3 regions of the Pseudomonas sp. P129 genome follow, and region 2 is predicted to be linked to each of the others. Evidence: riboswitches for the same ligand, from Rfam matches in the RefSeq annotation. Region 2 holds a riboswitch; each other region holds the start of a gene.

Region 1 (3,342 bases), on a different contig from region 2:
CGCCAGATCTTGTTGCCGACATCGTCGGCCACCAGCAATCCGCCGCGCTGGTCATTGACCACGCCAACCGGGCGACCCATGGCTTTTTCATCCTTGTTGAGGAAGCCGGTCAACACATCGACCGGTGTGCCGTTGGGTTTGCCGCCGCTGAATGGAATGAACACCACCTTGTAGCCGCTGTGCGGTTTGCGGTTCCAGGAGCCGTGCTGGCCGATGAACAGGCCCTCGTTGAACGGCGCAGCCAGTGTCTTGCCGTCGGCGAACACCAAGCCCAGCGAAGCGGTGTGCGGACCGACTGCGTAATCCGGGGCAATCGCCTTGGCGACCAGTGCCGGGTTCTGCGGCTTGACGCGCTCGTCGACGTGCTGGCCGTAATAGCTGTAAGGCCAGCCGTAGAATGCGCCGTCCTGCACCGAGGTCACGTAGTCAGGCACCAGATCGCTGCCGATCTCGTCGCGCTCGTTGACCGCCGTCCACAGCTTGCCGGTCTTCGGTTCCCAATCCATGCCGTTGGGGTTGCGCAGGCCGGACGCGAAGATCCGGTGGTTGCCGGTGGCCGCGTCCACTTCCCAGATCGCCGCACGACCTTCTTCCTTGTCCATGCCGTTCTCGGCCACGTTACTGTTGGAGCCCACGGTCACGTACAGCTTGCTGCCATCCTTGCTGGCGATGACGTTCTTGGTCCAGTGGTGATTGAGCGTACCGCCCGGCAGGTCGACCACTTTGGTCGCTTGCGCGCTGATCGAGGTCTGCCCGGATTCATACGGGAAGCTGATCAGGCGGTCAGTGTCGGCGACATACAGCTTGTTGCCCACCAGGGTCATGCCGAACGGCGAATTGAGGTTTTGCAGGAAAACCGTGCGGGTCTCTGCCACACCGTCCTTGTCCACGTCACGCAGCAAGGTGATGCGGTTGGCGCTGGGCACACCGGCACCGGCGCGGCCCATGACTTTTTCCATCACCCAGCCGCGAATGCCTTTGGAATCATCCGGTTTGGCGGGGGAATTGGTTTCTGCTACCAGCACGTCACCGTTGGGCAACACATACAGCCAGCGCGGGTGGTCGAGGTTCTCGGCGAACGCAGCCACTTGTGTGCCCGGCGCGGCGACCGGCCTGGCGCCTTTTTCCCAGCCTACGGCAGGGGCGATGTTGACGGTCGGAATCAGCGTCTTGTTGGGCTCCGGCAGCTTGGGCGAGGGGCCTGTTCCATCCGAGACTTGCAGGCTCGACGACTCGCCGCAGGCAGCGAGGCCGCCGGCGACCAGCAGCAACACTGCGTAGTGGGGTCTGAGTTTGAACATTGTCGATCTCCATTAACAAGGGCGTGGTCCAGTAACTGATAGAGGCGCCGCCAACCCGCTAGGTTCAATCACGTTCCGCAGCGACGGTGTCGATTGACGCTCCCGGTCCAACCCTCTACCCTTCGCGGTTTGTTTCAGGTGCTCTGCAATCCTCGATTGGCAGAGTGAAACAGGGAAGCCGGTGTGGGTCGACAGATCCGATCCCGGCGCTGCCCCCGCAACGGTAAATGAGTCAAGGCTGTGCCTGACGCCACTGTGTTTCGACATGGGAAGGCGCGCAGCCGGGGTGACCCGCTCATGAGCCCGGAGACCGGCCTGAATCACTCAATGACATCACGGAGGGTGATGTTCTGTGCAGGGCGTTGCCGTGCTGTCCAGTGCTGTCCTTCCGTCTGTTGTCGCCTGCCCCGAGCGGAGAGCCCAGATGAACGAATCCCCCGAACGCGACGAACGCCATCTGGCGCGCATGCAGCGCAAGAAAGCCTTCATGGACCAGCGTATTGCCAGCTCGCCCAACGAGTGCGGCCTGCTGCTGGTGTTGACCGGCAATGGCAAGGGCAAGAGCAGCTCGGCGTTCGGTATGCTCGCCCGGGCCATGGGCCACGACATGCAGTGTGGCGTGGTGCAGTTCATCAAGGGCCGCAACAGCACGGGCGAAGAAATGTTTTTCCGCCGTTTCCCCGAGCAGGTGCGCTATCACGTGATGGGCGAGGGCTTCACCTGGGAAACCCAGGATCGCCAGCGTGACATCGCCGCCGCTGAGGCCGCCTGGGCCGTGTCTCAGGAAATGCTTCGCGATCCGGCCATTGGTCTGGTGGTGCTCGACGAACTGAATATCGCCCTCAAACATGGCTACCTCGACCTCGAACAGGTGCTGAGCGATCTGCAGGCACGTCCGCCGATGCAGCACGTATTGGTGACTGGCCGCGGTGCCAAAGCCGAATTGATCGACCTGGCCGATACTGTTTCCGAGATCGGCGTGGTCAAGCACGCGTTTCAGGCCGGTATTCGTGCGCAGAAAGGTATCGAGCTGTGAACCCTTCATCATTGAGCGCATTGCAATGAGAGCCCCGCGTGATTGCCCGGCGGTACTGATCGCTGCGCCTGCCTCCGGGCAAGGCAAAACCACGGTGACCGCTGCACTGGCACGCCTGCACCGCAACCAGGGGCGCAAGGTCCGGGTGTTCAAGTGCGGCCCGGACTTTCTCGACCCGATGATTCTCGAGCGGGCCAGTGGCGCGCCGGTCTATCAACTCGACATGTGGATGGTCGGTGCCGATGAAAGCCGTCGCCTGTTGTGGGAAGCGGCTGACGAGGCCGACCTGATTCTGATCGAAGGGGTCATGGGCCTGTTCGATGGCACGCCGTCGAGCGCCGACCTGGCCCGGCATTTTGGCGTGCCGGTACTCGGTGTGATCGACGGCACGGCCATGGCGCAGACGTTTGGCGCACTGGCGCTGGGCCTGGCGCGCTATCAGCCTGATCTGCCGTTCGCCGGCGTGCTGGCCAATCGCGTCGGCACGGTACGCCATGCGCAGTTGCTGGAGAACAGCCTGACCGAAGGCCTGCGCTGGTACGGCGCCCTGTCCCGGGAGGTCGGCTTCGAATTGCCCAGCCGCCATCTGGGGCTGGTCCAGGCCAGTGAGCTCAATGATCTGGACGTGCGTCTGGACATGGCGGCTGCGGCGCTGGCCAGCACCTGCGAAGTGGCCTTGCCGCCGGCCGTGACCTTTACTGCGCCCGACCCGGTGCAGGTCGAGCCGCTGCTGCGCGGCATCCGCATCGCCATCGCGCGCGACGAAGCCTTTGCCTTTCTGTACGGCGCGAGCCTGGACCTGCTGAGGAACATGGGCGCCGAGCTGAGCTTCTTCTCGCCGATCCATGATCGCGAGCTGCCCGACGCCGACAGCCTGTACCTGCCAGGCGGCTACCCGGAGCTGCACCACGTCGCGCTGGCCGCCAATGGCACGATGCAGGCTTCGATCAGGGCTCACCATATTGCCGGCAAGCCGATTCTCGCCGAGTGCGGCGGCATGCTCTA
Region 2 (3,342 bases):
TTCACCCCCAGATGAATCGCCATGGTTGCCCGATGGCTGGCCAGGCTGGCCAGTTCCTCGCCGCTGGGCATTGAGGTCTTGTCGGCATAGCGGGTCAGAATCAAGCTCTGCGAAACGTCCGGCAGGGTCAGCTCGACGCCCAGCAGCGCAGCGCAGGCAGCGGTCGCGGTGACCCCCGGAATGATTTCGAACGGAATGTTCAGTTCGCGCAGATAGCGGATCTGCTCGCCGATAGCGCCATACAGGCTTGGGTCCCCGGAGTGCACGCGTGCCACATCCTGGCCTTGTGAGTGCGCGCGCTTGATCAGGTCGATGATCTGCTCCAGATGCAGTTCGGCGCTGTTGGTCACCTGCACGGCCTGATGGCCCTCCAGAACGGCGAGGGGCACCAGCGAGCCTGCGTAGATAATGACCGGGCAGCTGCGAATCAGGCGTTGGCCCTTGACGGTGATCAGCTCGGGATCGCCAGGGCCTGCGCCGATGAAATAGACAGTCAATGAATTCTCCGGGGTGAATGAGCGCGGGGAGATTATCCGCTGTGCGCAGGGCTGATTGCCAAGGCAAATGTGGCCTGCGCGCTTTTCTGCCGTTCGATCAGCAGCGTGGCGGTACCGTCTCCCAGTTGCGCCGCCAGCGCCAGAGCCGAGCCTTCGGCGACGCCATGACAGCCAGTGCTCTGGAACACCTGCGCAGAACGGTGCGTGAGGTGCAGTTCCCAGGCCACCAGTTGCGCAGCGTTGAAGCACACCAGCGGCACTGCAAGTTGCCCGGCCAGCTCAAGCAGGCCGGGCTCGGTTTGTTTCAGGTCGATGGACGCCAGCGCGGTCACCCGGCCGATGTCCAGCTCAAGTGCCTGCAGGCTTTGCTCGAGCAGATCGCGCAACAGCGCAGCCGAGCAGCCGCGCCGACAGCCCAGCCCGGCCACCAGTGCTGCGCCGGGTTGAAGCGTCGCTGGATCAGGCTTGATGCAGGTCGACATTGTCGTTATGCACATCGTTTCTGCGGAACAGCCAGGCACTGATCAATCCCAGCGCGACCCAGAACAGCGCGTTGGTCAGCAGCGAGGCCATCATGAACTGCGATTCCAGCGCCTCGGGAGCAAGGCTTTCATGGACCAGCGGCTGTGGCGCGCCAAGCACATGCGGGACCAGCAAAATCGCCACACCCAGTGCTTTGAGCAGCCAGTTCTGACCGAACACCAGCAAGGCCAGCCCGGCGGCAGTCGACGCGGCAGCGCCGAGCCACCACAACTGCCGCTGGCTCAGCTCGGCCGCGGCTGTGCCTGGCAGTTCGGGTGGCAGGCCAAAGGTGGGGGCCAGCACGAACACGGCAAAACCCGCCAGCCCCCACCATGCGCCTTGCACGGTGCGACCCGGCGCGCGCAGGGTGTAAAGCCCGGCAAGCATCAGCGCAAAGCCCACCGCGACCACCAGGTTACCGCCAGTGGTGGATAGCACACGCTGCCAGCCGTTTTCGGGCTCCCAGGCCGCTTCTTCATGGGCATGGCTGTGTTCGGCCATCGCGCCGTCCGCGTGCTGATGCAGTTGCTCGGCAGGCGCGTTTTCGTAGGTCTCGGCCTGCTGGATCAGCGGCACCACCCACAGGCTTTGCAGCAGGGTCAGCAGCAGGGCGGCGAGCAGGCCGGTGAAACCTGCGGTATAGGCGATTCGCTTGAACAATGTGTGGCCCTCAATGGCAAGGAAAGGCAGCGCTGTGACGGGTATCGTGTGCCGCGTTGTGTACGGCCGCGATGTGCGAGAAACCGGCGAAGTACACCAGGCAGGCGCCGAGAAGCGCAGCGCTGATGGCGGCGGTCAGGCGTTGAATGCGTGTGGAGCTGGGTGCGGCGGCGTGGCTGCTGATGGTCGACATGGCGTTCCCTCTTGATGATCGGCAAGTGGGCCACGCGCAAAAGAACCTGCCGGCAGACGCCGGAGGTTTCAACTGCGCCCGCCCACCGCGGGTTTGTCATTGCAAGCATATCGGGCCGGTCTCCGGGCTCGCGAGGGGCCGAGACGTCAGTGCGTCAAAGCCTGCAAGGCCACCTTCCCATGCCAGTGGCACAGTGGATCAGACCTACGCTCGCTTACCGTTGCGGGGGCAGCACCGGACTTGCTCGACAACGCGAGCGCACCGGTTTCCCGTTTCACCCCGTGAGGGGCACCCGAAACAAGGCGCACAGGAGAGCATGGGCGGCGGGGCAGCGTCAATCTGAACGATTGACCTGTCTGCAGTCACTGCGTAGCCTTGCCGGTTCGAGGTTCTCCCTGGGTAAAACATCACCCAGTGGAGCTAAGACGGGAATGCGGTACATGCCGCAGCTGCCCCCGCAACTGTAAACGGTCATGTTCATTGCACAGCCACTGCTGCGGCGGGAAGGCGCGATGAATGCGTGTCGGCACGTTGTTCATTGCCTGCCGCACGCCGCCGTGAGCCAGGAGACCTGCCTCGAACGGGCCACACGTGCTGCGGCCCTGGAGAATTCTCACTACAACCGGGCGGGGTGATCCGGTGGCGATCCGATCTGCGTGTCATGCATGCGGCTCTCGTCCTGTTTGCCCGCCGCATTGCCAAAGGGCACCTGATGAAAACACTGGCCAAGCTTCCCGTCACCATCGTCACCGGCTTCCTCGGCTCGGGCAAGACCACCCTGTTGCGGCACATGCTCGACAACGCCGAAGGGCGGCGCATTGCGGTCATCGTCAATGAGTTCGGCGAGCTGGGCATCGACGGAGAAATCCTCAAGCAGTGCACGATCGGCTGCACCGAAGAAGAAGCCAACGGCCGGGTCTACGAACTGGCCAACGGTTGCCTGTGCTGCACCGTGCAGGAAGAGTTCTTCCCGGTCATGCGCGAACTGGTCGCGCGCCGTGGTGATCTGGACCATATCCTGATCGAAACCTCGGGGCTGGCGCTGCCCAAGCCGCTGGTCCAGGCTTTTCAGTGGCCGGAAATCCGCAACGCCTGCACGGTCGATGCGGTGATCACGGTGGTCGACAGCCCGGCGGTACTGGCCGGTACCTTCGCTGCCTTCCCGGATCAGGTCGATGCGCAGCGCAAACTCGATCCCAACCTGGACCACGAGTCGCCCCTGCACGAACTGTTTGCCGATCAACTGGCCAGCGCCGATCTGGTGATCCTCAACAAGGCCGACATGATCGACGCCGAAGGTCTGGCGACGGTGCGTGCCGAAGTTGCCGAGGAGCTGCCGCCTGCGGTCAAGGTGATCGAAGCCAGCAGCGGTCGCCTGCCGATCAGCGTGCTGCTGGGTGTCGGTGCCGAGTCCGAGCTGCACATCGACGCTCGCAAGACCCACCATGATCACCACGACGATGACGATCA
Region 3 (3,342 bases), 110 kb from region 2:
CAGAAACGAGGTCAGGGCATTGAACAGTTGCGAACCGGCGATCCCGGCCAGAATGATCTGCCCGGCTGCCGTGGTGCCGCGTGAAGAGTGCGCCAGCAGGGCGACCAGCGAAAATGCCGCCACGGCACCGACAAAGGCGCCGGCCGACATCGAGATTGCGCCTGCACCGAAGCCCAGAATGGCGACCAGTACCGCGCCGGTCGAGGCCCCTGCGGAAATCCCCAGCAGATACGGGTCTGCCAGCGGGTTGCGCAATAACGACTGCAACACCACGCCACAAATCGCCAGCCCGGCCCCGCAGGCGGCTGCGACAATGGCGCGGGTCAGCCGGTAGTTCCAGACGATGCCTTCGTCTATAGGGTCGAGCACATAGCCGGCGGCCCAGAGTTTGTTGGCCAGCACCTGAAAAACCACCTGCAGGCTGATCGAGGTTTCGCCGATCGCGGCCCCGATCATGATCGCCAGCACCAGCACCGCCGAAACCCAGAGCACATGACTCAATGCTATCGGCAATCTCATTTGGCAGCGTTGAAACGGTTGGCGGCGTCAGCCAGTTCCTCGAACCCGGTGAACAGACGCAGGCCAGCCTGCATGCCCTCGGCGTCGATGATCACGATCCGGTCATGCTTGACCGCGTCCATGTTGCGGGTCACCGGGTCGGTCTTGAGGAATTCGATTTTTTTCAGGTAATCGTCGGCCGGGAAACGGCGGCGATCCATGCGCGCGATGACCAGAATGCTCGGGTTGGCCTTGGCGATGGTTTCCCAGCCCACGGTTGGCCACTCTTCGTCGGACTGAACGATATTGCGCATACCCAGGCTGTTGAGCATGAAGTCCGGAATACCTTTGCGGCCTGCCACGAAAGGGTCGCTGGCAAGGTCGGAGCTGGAGAACCAGAACAGCGCCGAGACGTCGTTGGCCTTGTTCTGCCTGACGTTGGCAATCGCCGCGCTCAGGCGGGCCTTGAGGTCAGTAACCAGCGCGTCGCCGCGATCCTGCACATCGAAGATCTGCGCCAGTTGCTCGATGCTCTTGTAGATGGTCTCGATGCGGAAGGGCTCCAGACGTGTGCCATCGGCGCCGACCAGATTGTCCTTGCCTTCGCAGTCGGACGGCAGGATGTAAGTGGGTATCTTCAGGTCATGGAACTGCTCGCGGGTGCCGACCGCGCCCTGTTTGCCGACCATCCACTCCAACTGCACGGCCACCAGTTCCGGACGCTTGCCGATCACTGCCTCGAAACTGGGCTCGTTGTCGGCCAGGCGTTCGACCTTGTCGTTCTGCGCCTTGAAGCGTGGCAATACATTGTTGAACCACAGCGAAGTGCCGACCAGTCTGTCGCCCAGGCCCAGTTCGTAAAGCATTTCGGTGCCGGCCTGGCCAATGGTCACAGCCTTGGTTGGCGCATGCGTGAAGGTCAGGGTCGCGCCACAGTTTTCAAGGGTCAGCGGGTACTGAGTGGGGGCGGCAAGGGCCAGGGTGGACAGCGTCAGGCTGGCAGCGAGTGCGGCGAGGCGGGGCAGCGACATGGAATGCGGTCTCCGTTGGAGCAGGTGCCAGGGCGCAATGCACATCAGGAAACACATCCCCGGATGATGACCGGGCACGGCGGGAAATGCCGGCGCGTGCGGATGTCCTTCCCGGACACCCCGCCGGTTAGTGGGTTGAAGCGGGTCGGCAGGTCTCCTGACTGACACGTCATCGCCAGGCTCCGGCCTTCCCGGATCACGATCCAGTGGCAGTCATGGAGCAGGCTCGGTGCCTACAGTTGCGGGGGCAGTTTCGTTTTTCGCCTGGTGAGAAAGGCGTGCGAATTCCCTGTTAGTTCCTCTCGGAAACCGACGCGCGGCATGGTAAACGATAAGCGTTTTAGTGGCTAATCCTTTGCGCGCCGCAGCTTCAGCAGACGGTCGGCCAGGTCAAAATTGTCCGGATGGACACGGAGCTTTCCGGAAAAACGCTTAAATTATCTTCATGTTCACGCCCGTAAAACCGCAAAGCCCCATTCCAGAGGGCTCGCGTGAAAAATGTGGCGCTGGGCCACAACACGTTTTTCACATCTTCTTCACTGCATCGGGACGATGCTGAACCTATCTTGCCTGCATGGGAGCGGCGCAGACCTCGGGCACTCCCTGGGTCAACGCCAGACATAGGTTCATGGCAGGAGTGGTCCCTTGACCGACACGATAATCAACAAGAATGTACTGCCCCGTTCGGGCATCAGTCAGCGCTACAAGTTGCATCGGCACATCGTATCGATGTCTGTTGCCGTCGTGCTGACGGCTATCTGCGCATGGTTCTACTCGGCGTTCTCGGGCGTGCACGTGGTGGACCTGGGGGTCGGCAGCAACCTGAGCGTTTCCGGCCTTCGCGAGCATTGGCGGCAAGGCAATGTGGTGGTGATGATTCGCCATGCCGAACGCTGTGACCGCTCGAACAACCCGTGCATGAGCGACGCCGACGGCATTACCTCCAACGGCCGCGACGCCGTTCTGGCGGTGGGCGCCGGGTTGCAGAAAATGGGCATGGACCACGCGCGCATGATCGCCAGCCCCAAGACCCGCACGCAACAGACTGCGCAACTGTTGGCCGGGCACGCGGTGGCTGGCCAAGACTGGATCAACGACTGTGACAGCGGCTTCATGAAAGCGGTGCAGGCTCACAAGGTCAGCGGCGAGAACATGGTGCTGGTGACCCACAGTGGCTGCATCGACCAGTTCGAGCGCAAGGTCGGCGTACCTGGCGGCGAGCGCTCGAGTGAGTACGCCCAGGCGTTTTTCGTACAAATAGACGGCAGCCATCCGCCGAAAATTCTCGGCTCCCTGAATGCCGGGCAATGGGCAAACCTCAACCGCGAGCAATTCAATTGACGACATCTTCCAGCGCCAGGCTGCGGTTTTACGGCATCAACCTGGGTGTACCGGTGTTTTTCGCTTTACTGGTCTTCGTTACTTTCGACCTGACCACGATCGACCGGCAACTGACTGATCTGTTTTTTGATTCTACGGCCGGGGTGTTTCCCATAGGCCAGAGCCATTTGTTCGAGAACATCACGCACAGATGGGCGCGGATCCTTCCGAACTGGACCGGAGAGCTGGCGATCATCGGTGCGATGCTGTCCTTTGTCTGGCCGTTGCTGGAAAAATATGATGATTCGCGCCTCGCGAGGCGGCTGACGGGTTCTCGGTTGGGCACCTTCCTGCGCTTTGCACGCAGGCACCGGCTGGACTTCTTTTTCGTCATAGTTGCCTTTGCGCTGAGCACCGCCATGATTCATTACCTGAAGAGCCATACCGGCGTTTATTGTCCTGTCGAAACCACCTTGTACGGTGGCAGCCAGGC

The links. A riboswitch is a leader RNA that binds a small molecule or an ion and turns the genes downstream of it on or off. The one in region 2 is predicted to bind cobalamin.
Region 1: another riboswitch for cobalamin. It lies ahead of cobO (cob(I)yrinic acid a,c-diamide adenosyltransferase); the one in region 2 lies ahead of KBY02_RS13265 (CbtB domain-containing protein).
Region 3: another riboswitch for cobalamin. It lies ahead of KBY02_RS12845 (ABC transporter substrate-binding protein); the one in region 2 lies ahead of KBY02_RS13265 (CbtB domain-containing protein).

The regions. Positions count from the first base shown of each region.
Region 1 covers NZ_JAGPYS010000001.1:1,058,725-1,062,066, forward strand. The annotation lists gene KBY02_RS04555 (PQQ-dependent sugar dehydrogenase) at 1-1,301, opposite strand, end outside; cobalamin riboswitch at 1,421-1,635, shown strand; gene cobO (cob(I)yrinic acid a,c-diamide adenosyltransferase) at 1,726-2,337, shown strand; gene KBY02_RS04565 (cobyrinate a,c-diamide synthase) at 2,363-3,342, shown strand, end outside.
Region 2 covers NZ_JAGPYS010000004.1:296,174-299,515, forward strand. The annotation lists gene cobM (precorrin-4 C(11)-methyltransferase) at 1-497, opposite strand, end outside; gene KBY02_RS13255 (cobalamin biosynthesis protein) at 530-979, opposite strand; gene KBY02_RS13260 (CbtA family protein) at 957-1,679, opposite strand; gene KBY02_RS13265 (CbtB domain-containing protein) at 1,690-1,872, opposite strand; cobalamin riboswitch at 1,968-2,183, opposite strand; cobalamin riboswitch at 2,242-2,466, shown strand; gene cobW (cobalamin biosynthesis protein CobW) at 2,585-3,342, shown strand, end outside.
Region 3 covers NZ_JAGPYS010000004.1:187,207-190,548, forward strand. The annotation lists gene KBY02_RS12840 (FecCD family ABC transporter permease) at 1-519, opposite strand, end outside; gene KBY02_RS12845 (ABC transporter substrate-binding protein) at 516-1,529, opposite strand; cobalamin riboswitch at 1,659-1,858, opposite strand; gene KBY02_RS12850 (histidine phosphatase family protein) at 2,175-2,870, shown strand; gene KBY02_RS12855 (phosphatase PAP2 family protein) at 2,837-3,342, shown strand, end outside.